DNA from 4 places in the Paenibacillus sp. J31R109 genome. Region 3 is predicted to be linked to each of the others. Evidence: riboswitches for the same ligand, from Rfam matches in the RefSeq annotation. Region 3 holds a riboswitch; each other region holds the start of a gene.
What was found. A riboswitch is a leader RNA that binds a small molecule or an ion and turns the genes downstream of it on or off. The one in region 3 is predicted to bind cyclic di-GMP.
Positions count from the first base shown of each region.

Region 1 (2,202 bases), on a different contig from region 3:
ACGTTCCATACAATTGAAGTAAGGGAGGCATGTCACAATGACGGTTTACGTAGGTTTTCTGCGCGGGATTAATGTAGGAGGCAAAAATAAGATCAAAATGGCCGACTTGAAAAAGACACTAGAGGCCATAGGATTAGCACACATACAGACGTATTTGCAAAGTGGCAATGTGTTGTTTCAATCGGAGGAGCCAAGTGAGTCACTAAGACCACGTATTGAAAAAGCAATTAGCGATGCGGCTGGCGTAGCGCCTACCCGTTATTTTGCGCACCGCAGCGGAGCTAGCTGAACTTGTAGGGAATTGTCCTTATGACGCAGATGACTTGTCCGAAGGGGAGAGCATTCAAATTTCCGTACTAACGGAAGAAGCCCCGCCGACATTCACCGACATCTTATCCAAGGGACAGAGTGAAGTCGATGAGTTTCAGATACAGGGCTGCACAATATATTTTCTGTTTCGGCAAAGTGTGTTGGATTCGAAGCTGGCGAGCAACATTCAGAAACTTGGCGATCGCACGACGACGCGAAATTGGAATACGATGAGCAAGCTGGTAGAGTTAGCCGAGGCCTTACAGCCAGGACACACTTCAAACGGCTGAACGCCTACGCTTTTCCCCGTAATTTTCGAAAGAACTGCGTTAACATCGTTGAACATTCCTCTTGCAAAACGCCACTAACCACATCGACACGATGATTGAATCGGTCCTCCTGCAGTAAGTTCATCAACGTCCCAGCGCAGCCAGCCTTCGGATCCACTGTTCCGTAAATCACCTGCGGTATTCGTGCTTGCACGATGGCACCTGCGCACATCGGACAAGGTTCCAGCGTCACATAGAGCTGGCAGTCGAGAAGGCGCCAGGCTTGCAGATGCTCGCTCGCTTGTTTAATAGCAATCATCTCTGCATGTGCGAGAGGATCTAGGGTGGTTTCGCGTAAATTATAACCGCGGCCTATGATTTGACCTTGATAGACGACGACTGCGCCTATCGGTACTTCACGGATGGCTTCAGCTTTAAGCGCCTCGCCAATCGCTTCTTGCATCCAGGGGATATGTTGATCCACAGGGGGACACCTCGCAATAATAGTTTATCCACATGTGCATAAAAATCCGAACAGATATTCGTTGTTAACAAGCTGTGGATAACAATGTGGATAACTTATAAACCTGTGGATATTCATTCCACTACACATTCATACAATAAAAACATCGCCCATGCAAGGATTTTAGTTGAAAGAAATATCCAGGCTACGTATAATGGTGGTAATAGTGGGTCTTTTAGACCATAAACAAAGACTAAATTGAATAGCATAGCAGGGTTCGACAATAGCAAACTTGTTGAAAAGCAAGGACGCAAAGCTGAGGGTCTACGGTTCTAAGGAACTATGACAGCCTGGTTACCGAAAATCGATGCTTTTTTTTGATTAAGGTATAGGCTGTTCCCTTTCATATTGAAGAGGAGCAGTCTATTTTGTGCGGAATTGTGCTGTGGAATCCATTCGTCCGATAGAGGGAGAGGTGAAGGTGAGCATGGCGATGAATCAGGATACTTTGAAACGGTATGGGAGCAAAGAAGGATTTGACGCGGAAGTATTAATCGATTCTAGGGCTGTTTTAGCGAAGGATGATTTTGTGTCTACAGGTATCCTTACCTATGCACAAGGCGATATCATGGAGATCGAGTTGCCGGAATATGAAGTGTTTCAACTTGGGGATAAGGCCAAAATGACGCTATACACCAAATCGGGTCTTTTTGTTCTTGATACGACAGTCGTGGCTAGAGAGCCTGGTTCGCTCATTGTGATTAATCCCCCGGAGAATCGAAAGAAGTTTTCGGAGAAACGGGAGTTCCCGCGGGTGAATGTGAAAAACATAGGACAAATTTTTGGGTTTCAGAATATCCAACAGAAAGAACAGTATCAGCTTGAACAAGCCATTGAGATTTCAATAAAAAATATTTCGATGAATGGACTTGGTTTCACGATTAACGATAGTTCCATGATTGATGCCATTCTACATAAAAAATGTCAGTTACAAGTACAGCTCGATTTAGGCTTCGAAATGCCTTGTATGTTGGAAATTATAAGGAAAGAAAAGCAAGAGGGCAGCTACTACTACGGAGCTAGCTTCGAGAGCGTTCCTGCGGAACAAAGCAATGCGCTGCGCGGTTTTATTCTGCGAAATCAGATCCAAACCTACTTCGA
Region 1 covers NZ_JCAUAR010000015.1:15,523-17,724, forward strand. Annotated here, with positions in the region: gene AC58QT_RS27340 (DUF1648 domain-containing protein) at 1-22, shown strand, start outside; gene AC58QT_RS27345 (DUF1697 domain-containing protein) at 38-289, shown strand; gene AC58QT_RS27350 (hypothetical protein) at 264-599, shown strand; gene tadA (tRNA adenosine(34) deaminase TadA) at 604-1,062, opposite strand; cyclic di-GMP riboswitch class I at 1,317-1,403, shown strand; gene AC58QT_RS27360 (PilZ domain-containing protein) at 1,472-2,202, shown strand, end outside.
Region 1: another riboswitch for cyclic di-GMP. It lies ahead of AC58QT_RS27360 (PilZ domain-containing protein); the one in region 3 lies ahead of AC58QT_RS10245 (GGDEF domain-containing protein).

Region 2 (2,202 bases), on a different contig from region 3:
ATGTATGAGTGCTTCGGATTTTCTTTTTTCAGTTAAATCTCGGAGGTAGGCTGTGAAAATGGTTTTTCCACCATACATCATATTCGTGATGATAATTTCTGCAGGAAAGGTTGTGCGATCAGCGCGGTATGCCGTAATTTCAAATCGTTTGCCGATGACGGAATCAGCCTTTTGACTTATTAGTTGATACAATAAAGCAGCATCTTGTCCATTTTGATCGAACGGGAAGAGAAGATCGAAAAACGTACGTCTCAGCGCTTCTTGGCGCGTGTAACCGAAGATCGTTTCTGCCGCAGGGTTGAATTCAATAATCCAGCCTTGCGATTTAAACATGAAAATACAATCGATAGCGGATTCCAAAATTGAAGCTTTGAGTGCAATCTGTTCGGCTAGTCGTCGATCAACGGATAACGAACTAATGAAGCTGATTGCAAAGATGAGCAAGGCTCCGAAGGCCACATACATAGCTACAACGTAGAAGTCCAATTCCATATTCATCGCATTGCTACTATGAGAATGAGTTTCTGTAGGGAACGACATGTCAGCAGCTACCATGCCCATATAATGCATGCCAGTAATTGCGGCACCCATAATGAAAGAGCTCGTTAACAGTCTCTGATGATTGCGTTTAAAAAAGAAATAAAGTGCTGTGATGGAAGCGAAGATGGCAATTACAATAGATAGTGTGAAGGGTAGGGGTCTGTACTGGATCGTCACATTTTGTAGAGCTGCCATACCGATATAATGCATGCCGCTGATTGCGAGTCCCATGATGGTACCCCCAATAAGGAAGCTAGAGCGAATCGAACCGGCTTGAAAGGCCACAAGGAGACCAATCAGCGCCCCACCGACCGCCACAAGAACAGAGATACTGACGATAGATATATGATACGTGATGCCACTAGGCAAATGATAAGCCAGCATCGCGATGAAATGCATAGACCATATGCCTACACCCATGACAAGGGCACTACACAGAATCCAACTTTTCTGGTGCCATCCGACTGAATTGGACACTTTCCGAGCTAAATTCAAAGCCGTGTAAGACGAGAGCAACGCAATGACGAAAGAAAGCAAAACAAGGACATAATTATAACTTTCCGCTTGCGAATGATGCATGAGAACCCTCCTACCCATTTCCCAGAATAAAAAAAGGATCATCCCGAATAAAGGATCATCCCTAGTTATTCGGCAACCTGTCAACCATAGCATTCGGGTAAGGAATGCGTTAGGCCATGGCTTTGCGTCTCATCGTTTCCGATGATTTGCCTTTTCAATTTGATCGTACTTACAGGCATAATACCCACTAAATCTATTACTATTTAACCATTATAGAGTAGGGAAAAATTAACTGTATATAGCGATAATTGCGGGCTTTTGTCGAATTCGATAAAGAAAGGTAAAGTCGACCCAGTTATTTACTTTATAGGTAAAATACAAGGATTAGTCCACGATTGAAGTGGCTAAGCCGATAGCTGAGGTGTGGCAGGGGATGGCATCAGGTACATGGACGCAGGCTTTCATAGGTGAATGTTTCATGCCTTTCATTTTGTTTTATTGATGATAATAATAATTTATCAATTTAATAAAACATAAAAATACACATTACCATTAGTAGGGTGTATTCTAGTTAGTAAGCAAAGTACTTTATGGAGGAAATGATAATGGTAAAGAGTACTGGTTAACCACGAGCGCAATCGCAAAAAAGTGAGGGGAATTCGCAATTTTTTTGAGACGCGAAAATTATTTAATTAGAATTTGGGCATACTTGTATTGCTAATAATTGGATCGGTTCTCTCCTCTACCCCATTCTACCTTGGAAAGCCTCGTCATATTATGACAAGGACATGAATTCATGCCCATGAGTGTAAGACTTCTTCAACGCACTTCTTGTCGTATGGCTTATAACTATCATATAATAGTAAGTAATAATTTTCGTTTGGCTTATTAATGATCTGGAAAAGGTGTCTCATTAGGCCGCGACCGGGCTTGCTGTAACGCTTAAGCAGGCGCGCCTTTATCTTTTCTGCAAACTTCAGGGTATAAGGATGGTAAAAATGAGCAACAGACAAACTACAACAGACGTCATTTTGATTGGTGCTGGCATCATGAGTGCGACTTTAGGTACACTTCTGAAAGAATTAGTGCCGGAATGGGAAATTAAAGTTTTTGAGAAACTTGAAAATGCTGGTGAGGAAAGCT
Region 2 covers NZ_JCAUAR010000016.1:78,463-80,664, forward strand. Annotated here, with positions in the region: gene AC58QT_RS28485 (diguanylate cyclase domain-containing protein) at 1-1,119, opposite strand, end outside; cyclic di-GMP riboswitch class I at 1,188-1,280, opposite strand; partial or broken gene AC58QT_RS28490 (malate:quinone oxidoreductase) at 2,016-2,202, shown strand, end outside.
Region 2: another riboswitch for cyclic di-GMP. It lies ahead of AC58QT_RS28485 (diguanylate cyclase domain-containing protein); the one in region 3 lies ahead of AC58QT_RS10245 (GGDEF domain-containing protein).

Region 3 (2,202 bases):
ATGACTAACATATCAGCGGTCACCGAAGAAAGCGTGTCCACTGTACAAGAGCTTTATAGCACTACAGAAACCCAATCGAATACTTCTTACCACATTAATAGAGAGTTACTCCGTTTGAAGGAGCTTTCCAAAACATTACAGGAACAATTTTCTTCTTAAGATTGTAAAGGACCGCAATTCCAATGTTTCCGTGACATTTCCATTTTTATTCTTAAAGATTATAGAGAGATGTCATTGCCCGTGTAACCTATGTCGGGCTTATTTGTCTGCGTGATAGCCCGCATTGCGGGAACATTTTTAATGAGATTTTGAAACACATACTTACTATGTTAGGAGAATGAATCTAGCGATGATAGTAAACCGATTAATTGTAGAGTCACCCGTATTTAATGCGTACTTCAATACGTTTAAGGAACGGTTTTGTCTTACTCCGAGGGAGATTGAGGTATTGAGCCTGCTGATCGTTTGTGGAAACAATAATAGAGAGTTAGGTGAACAACTCCATATCACTGAAAAAACGCTGAATAATCATATTACTAAGATTAAGTTTAAAACCAGAACACATTCCATTCGGGAGCTTCAAGCATTTATTTATCGAGACTCTTTCAACCTGCTTCTTGTCAATATTTTTAAAAATGAAGAGAATATATCGGAGCCATTTTATTTTCAGCAATGATCTCAGATAGATTTGTATGCTAAATCGCGTTATTTCGAAATTGAAATAAAAAAGTACCCGCAAACAAGCAATAATGAACAAAGGCAAATCCATCGAAAGGTGGAGACGCAAAGCCACAGGTCTAAGCCAGGAAACATATTCATCCTGGGATGATAGCTGGGTTACCTTTAAAGGCTTGTTTTTTGCGTGAAAAGAATTGAAATAATCCTATTTAATTTATAAATAAGGAGATGCATATGTTTGCAAATAACGTTCCAATTCTACACCATTTCAATTTGTTGTATCTTGCTAATTGTAATGCTCGTTATGGCTTTAAGACTATTTCGACTGAGAAAAAAACAAGTATATTTGATACTAACATTCGGCCTGATACTTGCAGTGGTATATGAAGTCCTTAAAATGACCTCGATAGGATCCAAATCACTACTGCACATTGCTAGTGCCATCATGTTCATGAACATAAATATTGGAATTTACGCTTCATACCTTAATAAGATAAAACGAAGCATAATTTACTATTTGGTTGCTGCGATTTTCATCCCACTCTTACTCTTCTTTAGCAGTTCTTTCCATGCAGATGTATCACTTTTCATCATTGAACTTGCTGCTGTATGTATCTCCTGGATACTTATCAGCCCTCATATAGATGAGATGATTAAATACCGAGTATCATTAATAATCTATTCAGCTATTATTGTGATAAACATTGAAACAAACCACCTATGGCGAACAGAAAAATGGATCCTAATTGCAAAAGATATTCTACCGATTATTTACTATTTTATGCTGCTCTTAATCTTTATCGAACGTTTCCTAACTATGTTTCAGAGTGTGGTGGACTCATCATTAATAGATGGGTTAACTGGACTGTACAACCGTAAAGCTATCAGCGCTAGGATTAAGCAATGTGTGGAAAAAGGGGGATGTGTGATCGTATTCACGGATATTGATAATTTTAAGTTGCTCAATGATACCCTTGGCCACCATGCTGGGGATGCTGCATTAAAGACCGTCGCTGAAATTTTACAAGAAGAGACGGATGAAATTGGTTTTCCAGGGCGCTATGGGGGTGAAGAACTCATTGCTGTTATTGATGATAAAGATACGATCTCGCGTATTGAAGAGTGGACAGAGAACTTCCGTTCTAGAGTAGAGAGAGAGAGTAATGTCACCTTAAGCATAGGATTCAGCATATCCCGCAATGGTATAAGCCCAGAGAAGCTGCTTAAGCAAGCTGATCTAGGTATGTACTCCGCTAAACGGTCCGGTAAGAATAAAATTGTAGCCTATAAAGACGAACTGGATCGCGAGTATTAAAATATGAACGTAACTTATAGTCATAACCATACGTATTTCATTACTGATTTTCTAGCGTGCGCCGCAGCTTCTCGAGCTGGCTGCCGCGGACACGCTGATCCGCAACGCTGGTCTTCCTCTTGAAGTTACTGCAAATTCGATTGATCTAGGATTAGCACCTTACTTTCCGAATTACTCGAAAGAAAATGCACAGCTTAACCAAATGGTCA
Region 3 covers NZ_JCAUAR010000002.1:1,059,763-1,061,964, reverse strand. Annotated here, with positions in the region: gene AC58QT_RS10255 (methyl-accepting chemotaxis protein) at 1-159, shown strand, start outside; gene AC58QT_RS10250 (helix-turn-helix transcriptional regulator) at 350-676, shown strand; cyclic di-GMP riboswitch class I at 749-845, shown strand; gene AC58QT_RS10245 (GGDEF domain-containing protein) at 974-1,993, shown strand; gene AC58QT_RS10240 (hypothetical protein) at 2,196-2,202, shown strand, end outside.

Region 4 (2,202 bases), on a different contig from region 3:
TTTGGAATATCAGTCTGTCATTGCAGCTCGTGATCAGGAATTGGTCTCCAACAAAGTGAGCTTCAGTGGGAATAATGTAACGACGGTTACCAAAGAAACAGTTAAAGACATTGTGGTGGGTGTATCTACGGGTTCAGGTACTGGAAGTGGTGTGCGCGGGTCTCTTGAAGTGAAGAAACTGGATGCCACTAACAGAGAATTATCACTTAGCGGCGCTATCTATGAGTTGTACCGGAAGTCTGGAGAAACCACGAATCTCATTCAAACGCAAACTACGAATGAAATAGGTGTAGCTATTTTCCAAGGGCTGCTTGCAGGTAATTATGTGATTAAGGAAATCGCAGCCCCTAGTGGGTACATTCTTGATAGGAATGAGTATCCGTTTTCGTTACAATCGGCTGAGAATAAAAAGATGACGTATACGAATAGCAAAACACCGACAACTACGCCGCCACCAACAACGTCAACACCAACAACGTCAACACCAACAACTACACCAACAACTACACCAACAACTACACCAACATCACCACCAACACCGACACCAAGTCTCACGCCAAGTCCGTCAATTACACCGACGGCGAAGCCTACACCACCTATAGTGACGGTTCCATCGCCTAAGCCGTCCGATCCTGATGTGGTTGTTTCCCCAACTGTTGAACCTGCAACGCTTCCAGTAACAGGGGAGTCCAGTCATCTATATGTTAAGCTTGCTGGTCTTACGTTCATACTAGTGGGTGTTATGTTAGGAAGGAGAGTTCGTAGAAAACGCTGAGCTCATCTCATAAAGTAATAAAAGTACGAGAGAGCAGGGACCCTGCTCTCTCGTACTACTTTAAACCTAGTTCTCCTCGACTACCAATTGAAACAATTCAATTGACATCAATGTCGAAAATGGTAGAATAGACATATAGTTTTTATATCATTTAACTTTTGAAAAAGGCAAACCTGTCGAAAGGCAGGGACGCAAAGCCACGAGTCTAAAGCATTCGCTATGATCGTCGGGCCGCCAAGGGGTAGTAGAGTAATCTAACCTCTTTTGGCTTCACTACAAAGGAGGTTTTTTGTTATGCGTAATAAGTTGTATTTGTCCCTTGCCCTATTCACGCTTTTTATCTTCATGGTCTCTACAACGGTAAGTGCGGCAACGTCAATTCCGAGTTCTACCAATTCAGTAGTAGAGGTTAACGATTTAGTGGAGCTGGAAGTAGTGCTACAAGAAGAGTTAGCCAAGAAACCACAAGAGATAACGATTCTTTACACGGCTAAAGGACCGACAAATTCAACAAGTTATTTGCAAGGTGTGAAGGATACTATTCACGAAGCTCAAAGTGGATTGCAAGAAGAATTATTTTGGAATATGAAAAGTTTAACTTATTCGATGAAAGGTAGTATCGGTAAGCTGAAGATTACTTTGCATCCGGAGTATTTAACGACACTGGAGCAGGATCAATATGTGGACGAGGAAGTTGACCGTATATTGAATGAAATCATTACGGCGAAGATGACTCCTTTTGAGAAAGAGTTAGCTATACATGACTTTGTTGTCTCACATACTTCGTATGAAGATTTAGGTGAGATTGGCCATACGGCATATTCAGCGCTATACAATAAGAAAGCAGTATGTCAGGGTTATGCAATCCTTACAAACTTGCTGCTGAACAAAGCGGGAATTACAAGCCATCTAATCGTAGGTTATATCAATGATGATATAGAACAACCGCACATGTGGAATGAAGTGAACATCGAGGATAATTGGTATATGCTAGATACTGTATTTAATGATTCAACATCAAATCCATCAATGGATTATTATAATATAACGAGTAAAGCGCTCAAGGGCATGAAGCATACATGGGAAGAAAGTGACTACCCTGTCGCTGAAACTGAATATAAATAAAAAAGGAGCCTAAGGCTCCTTTTTTTTGACCGCATGCACAACGAGACGTGTATCATCGGTCTCATTACTGCAAGTAACAAGCGTGATGATTTGTTCTTTCGCAGTAGGGTTAATTTTTGTGGAATAAAGTGACTTCTGGCGGTATTCATGTAGTGCTTGAAGAAAAGCTTGATCATTCTCGTAAGAGGCTTCAATGGTATCCTGACTCGCATCTAACGTATAGACGGCGAATACCTCCCAGTTTGTAACTTCATCGGGTAAGTCAAGCTGAATCGAGTGGTGTTCTTTGTAGAAAGATTCCT
Region 4 covers NZ_JCAUAR010000024.1:42,595-44,796, forward strand. Annotated here, with positions in the region: gene AC58QT_RS32275 (collagen binding domain-containing protein) at 1-775, shown strand, start outside; cyclic di-GMP riboswitch class I at 932-1,014, shown strand; gene AC58QT_RS32280 (transglutaminase domain-containing protein) at 1,070-1,900, shown strand; gene srtB (class B sortase) at 1,910-2,202, opposite strand, start outside.
Region 4: another riboswitch for cyclic di-GMP. It lies ahead of AC58QT_RS32280 (transglutaminase domain-containing protein); the one in region 3 lies ahead of AC58QT_RS10245 (GGDEF domain-containing protein).